Regions from separate parts of the Priestia sp. VA7 genome, predicted to be linked through region 1. Evidence: riboswitches for the same ligand, from Rfam matches in the RefSeq annotation. Region 1 holds a riboswitch; the other holds the start of a gene.
The links. A riboswitch is a leader RNA that binds a small molecule or an ion and turns the genes downstream of it on or off. The one in region 1 is predicted to bind S-adenosylmethionine.

Region 1 (2,403 bases):
AAGCTCATGTTTTTAAACTATCCGAATAATCCTACTGGTGCAGTGGCAACGGCAGAATTTTTTGAAGACACCGTGGCGTTTGCTGCCAAGCACGATATTTGTGTGGTACACGACTTTGCTTACGGAGCAATTGGGTTTGATGGTAAAAAGCCAATCAGTTTTTTACAGACGCCTGGTGCAAAAGAGACGGGAATTGAAATTTATACTCTTTCTAAAACGTATAACATGGCGGGATGGCGAGTTGGATTTGCTGTAGGAAATGAAAGTGTAGTAGAAGCTATTAATCTTCTTCAAGATCATATGTATGTCAGTCTCTTTGGGGCCGTTCAAGAGGCAGCAGCCGCAGCTCTGTTGGAATCTCAACAATGTGTGAATGATTTAGTTAAGCGCTATGAATCTAGACGCAATACCTTTATTCAAGGGCTTCGAGAAATTGGTTGGGATGTTACATCTCCAGCAGGCTCCTTTTTTGCATGGCTAAAAGTTCCTGAAGGATATACTTCCGAACAGTTTTCAGATTTACTCCTTGAAAAAGCCCACGTTGTGGTTGCTCCTGGTGTAGGCTTTGGAACATATGGTGAAGGCTATGTGCGCGTAGGACTGCTGACGGATGAAGAGCGCATGAGAGAAGCTGTATCTCGAATAAAAAAATTAAATTTATTTTAAAAACGCATTGACAATCCTTTTTGAGTTGGCTTAATATGTAAGAAGTTAACGAGATTAATAACCGATAAATCCTAGCGGTATTTTTTATTTAGTATATAATCTACGAATTCAATTTAAATAAATAGCAACTTTCTTATTAAGAGTAGGTGGAGGGACTAGCCCGATGAAGCCCGGCAACCGACTTAACGCATGTTAAGCACGGTGCTAATTCTTGCAGCCGCAGCTGAGAGATAAGAAGAGCAACGAAAGCCTCTTCTTAATCACAGAAGAGGTTTTTTTTATTAACGATATTAAACAGCAAGGGAGTTTTTAGCATAATGAGCGAAATCGTTGCAAGCTACTTACTACATGATAATAAAGGAAATTTTCATAAAAAAGCGGAAGGAATCGCTTTAGGACTAACCGTCGGCTCATGGACAAATCTGCCGCTTTTAGATCAGCAGCAGCTTCAAAAGCATAAAGGGCGCGTCGTGTCCGTAACTGAGCTTCAAGATTGCGAACGTGTAAATGGATATTTAGGCGGAGAAATTAAGCAGGCTATTGTCAAAATTGCTTATCCAACTGCCAACTTTTCAAGAGATTTACCGGCTATTTTAGTTACGGTTTTCGGAAAACTATCACTTGATGGAAAAGTGAAATTATTAGACTTGGATTTTCCTGATGAATTATTAGCTGAATTCCCAGGACCGCGCTTTGGAATAGAAGGTATCCGAGAGAAACTAGGCGTTTATGACCGTCCGCTTGTGATGAGTATTTTTAAAGGCGTGATTGGAAGAGATATGACGTACTTAACAACTCAGCTGCGTGAGCAAGCGCTTGGCGGAGTGGATTTGGTTAAAGACGACGAGATTTTGTTTGATAGTGAACGAACACCTTTTGAAGCTCGCGTTACAGAAGGAAAAAAAGTACTGAATGAAGTATACGAAAAAACGGGACACCGCACGCTGTATGCTGTTAATTTAACGGGACGAACGTTTGAGTTAAAAGAAAAAGCGAGAAAAGCAGCTGAGCTAGGAGCCGATGCTCTTTTATTCAACGTATTTGCTTACGGGTTAGACGTACTGCAGGCACTTCGAGAAGATGATGAAATTGAATTGCCGATTATGGCGCACCCAGCTGTTAGCGGAGCGCTTACGCCGTCAGAGTTTTACGGTTTTTCAAATTCATTGCTGCTTGGAAAGCTATTGCGTTTAGTCGGAGCAGATTTCTCACTGTTTCCATCACCATACGGAAGCGTAGCGCTTTCTCTTGAAGATACGACAGGCATTACCTACGAATTAACGCGTCCTGTATACAAATATAAGCAGTCTTTCCCGGTTCCTTCAGCAGGAATTCATCCTGGAATGGTACCGCAGCTTGTGAAGGACTTTGGAATCGACAGCATTATTAATGCAGGAGGCGGAGTTCACGGTCATCCAGACGGAGCTATCGGAGGAGGAAAAGCATTCCGTGCGGCGATAGATGCAGTACTCTCTCATCAAACACTAGCCGAAAAAGCTGAAGAATCAAAAGAGTTGCAAAAAGCTTTGCAACTATGGGGAACAGTAGAGGTGAAAGCATGACATCGTTAAAAATCTTTTGTGACTTTGATGGAACAATTACAAATAGCGATAACATTATTGCTATTATGAAACAATTTGCTCCTCCGGAGTGGGAAAGTATTAAAGACGACGTGTTGGCACAGCGCGTCTCCATTCAAGAAGGAGTTGGGCAAATGTTTGCCTTGCTCCCCGTGGA
Region 2 (2,403 bases), 160 kb from region 1:
TATGAAATCAAAAACCTTTAATAATTTATTTACTCATCTATCACACAAATGGGTATCAATCAATGGCGGCGGTCCAGAGGCTGTAGAAGGTGTATTGGTGCAAAGCCGGAATGGTACTTTTACCCTTGTTCAGGACAATCAAGTATTACGCTTACAACCAAGACATGTTAAAACCATTTGTGTAGGAGCAAAGGGATCTTTTAAACAAAATAATAATCAAGATGATGAGCAGAAAGAGGAAAATACAAATACTGAAGACGGAGGATCAGCAGAAGGCACTCCAGAAGGTCGTACAGGAAGAAGCCGCCGCACAGGTTCATATTCGTCAAGAAAAAGCCGCCGCACAGATTCACACTCATCAGCGTCAAGAGAGCAAGTCATCCAAACAAAAAATTATCGCTGGAAAGCATAATGAATAAGAACAAAAAAGGTGCTTATAAAGCACCTTTTCTGTCATATAGGAAAGGGGGAGGAGAATGAGTATCAATCGCTATATTAATAAAATTGTAGAAGTAGATATTTCAGGAAATACTAAGTTTGTTGGCAGACTTGTTGACCTAGGATTAGATGTCATGATTTTGTATAATGGACATGATTATTTGTATATTCCTCTTTTACACATGCATCGTTTGCGGGAAGTATCAGAAGAAGACTATACGGTTTTACGTGAAATAGAAGAGAACTTAATAGAAGAAAGTCAGCGGATTTCTTATCGTAATATTTTACAGCAGGCAAAAGGGAAATTTATTGAAATTTATGTAACAGGAGGAAAATCATTGCATGGCTATATTACAAGCGTGCTGAATGATTATCTTGTGTTTTATTCTCCAGTGTATAAAAATGTCTTTGTTTCTCTGCATCATTTGAAATGGCTTACCCCTTACAGTAATGAGTTAACCCCTTATTCTTTAAGTGACAAAGAGCTCCCAGTAAGACCTGCCTCTGCACCTTTTGTCAGAAACTTTGAAGAGCAGCTTAAAAAATATGAAAATCAACTGGTCGTATTAGATTTAGGGGATCAATCAGAAAAAATTGGCGTACTTAAAGAAGTTTCTAATAATATTGTTGAACTAATTACGGCAAATGGAGAAAGTATGTATTGGAAGTTAGCTCACGTAAAATCTGTACACTTGCCTTAGAAAAAGAGACCTCGCTTTCGTCTCTTTTTTTATGTGCTTATCAGGACAAGTATATTGAATAAACAAATGAGACGATTTAAATTTTTTAGAAAATTATGTTGACAATACAGAAAATCTCTATTAAAGTTATTAACAACAAACGTTAATCACCAACAATTATATAGAACTCTTATCCAGAGTGGCGGAGGGACTGGCCCTGCGATGCCCGGCAACCATCAAATGAAACATTCATTTGAACGGTGCTAATTCCTGTGGAACATCAGTATTGTTCTAACAGATGAGAGAAATCGTGTATAAACGAACACTCTTCCATCTGTGAAGAGTGTTTTTTATTTTGAGTTAAGGAGAGAAATAGATGGAAATTGAAACTTTATTAGTTCGTTCAGGAGTAGGCCGTGACCCTTCAACAGGTTCTATTACAACACCCATTTACCAAGCATCAACATTTGCTCATCCTGCTTTAGGGCAAAGTACAGGATTTGACTATGCACGTACGGCAAATCCTACTCGTACAGCATTGGAAGAAGCAATTGCTGCTTTGGAAAAGGGAGAAGTAGGAGTAGCATTCGCTTCAGGAATGGCGGGTGTAATGGCAGTTTTAGCACTATTTAAAAACGGAGATCATTTAATTGTATCAGAGGATTTATACGGAGGAACGTACCGAGTACTAAATGAAATTTTTTCAGAGCAAGGAATTACTGTTTCGTACGTCAACACAGCCCATCTCGAACAAGTAAAAGATGCGCTTCGTCCCAATACGAAAGCTTTATTTATTGAAACACCTACGAATCCAATGATGCACGTGACTGATTTGCCAGAAGCAATTGCGTTAGCTAAACAGCATGATTTGCTTACTATCGTTGACAATACCTTCATGTCCCCTTATTATCAGCGTCCTTTAGAGCTTGGAGCAGATATTGTGATACATAGTGCAAGCAAATACATTGGGGGTCATAATGATGTAGTTGCTGGTCTTGTAGTGGCTCGATGTAGTAGCTTAGGAGAGAAAATTCGTTTTTATCAAAATGCAGCTGGGGCAATCTTAGGTCCACAGGATAGCTGGCTGTTATTACGCGGTGTTAAAACGCTAGCGCTTCGTATGGAAAAGCATAATGAAAATGCACTGAAAATTGCAAATTGGCTTACTGCTCATGATCTCGTGGAAAAAGTGTATTACCCTGGTCTTGAAACACATCCAGGCTATGAAATCATGAAGAAACAAGCAACTGGATTTGGAGGCATGATTTCTTTTGCTGTCTCACAC

Region 2: another riboswitch for S-adenosylmethionine. It lies ahead of AC0C45_RS10570 (trans-sulfuration enzyme family protein); the one in region 1 lies ahead of mtnW (2,3-diketo-5-methylthiopentyl-1-phosphate enolase).

The regions. Positions count from the first base shown of each region.
Region 1 covers NZ_JBVQPN010000002.1:640,076-642,478, forward strand. The annotation lists gene AC0C45_RS09750 (pyridoxal phosphate-dependent aminotransferase) at 1-666, shown strand, start outside; SAM riboswitch class I at 797-903, shown strand; gene mtnW (2,3-diketo-5-methylthiopentyl-1-phosphate enolase) at 984-2,228, shown strand; gene AC0C45_RS09760 (2-hydroxy-3-keto-5-methylthiopentenyl-1-phosphate phosphatase) at 2,225-2,403, shown strand, end outside.
Region 2 covers NZ_JBVQPN010000002.1:795,195-797,597, forward strand. The annotation lists gene AC0C45_RS10560 (spore coat protein) at 1-412, shown strand, start outside; gene AC0C45_RS10565 (hypothetical protein) at 477-1,139, shown strand; SAM riboswitch class I at 1,306-1,423, shown strand; gene AC0C45_RS10570 (trans-sulfuration enzyme family protein) at 1,495-2,403, shown strand, end outside.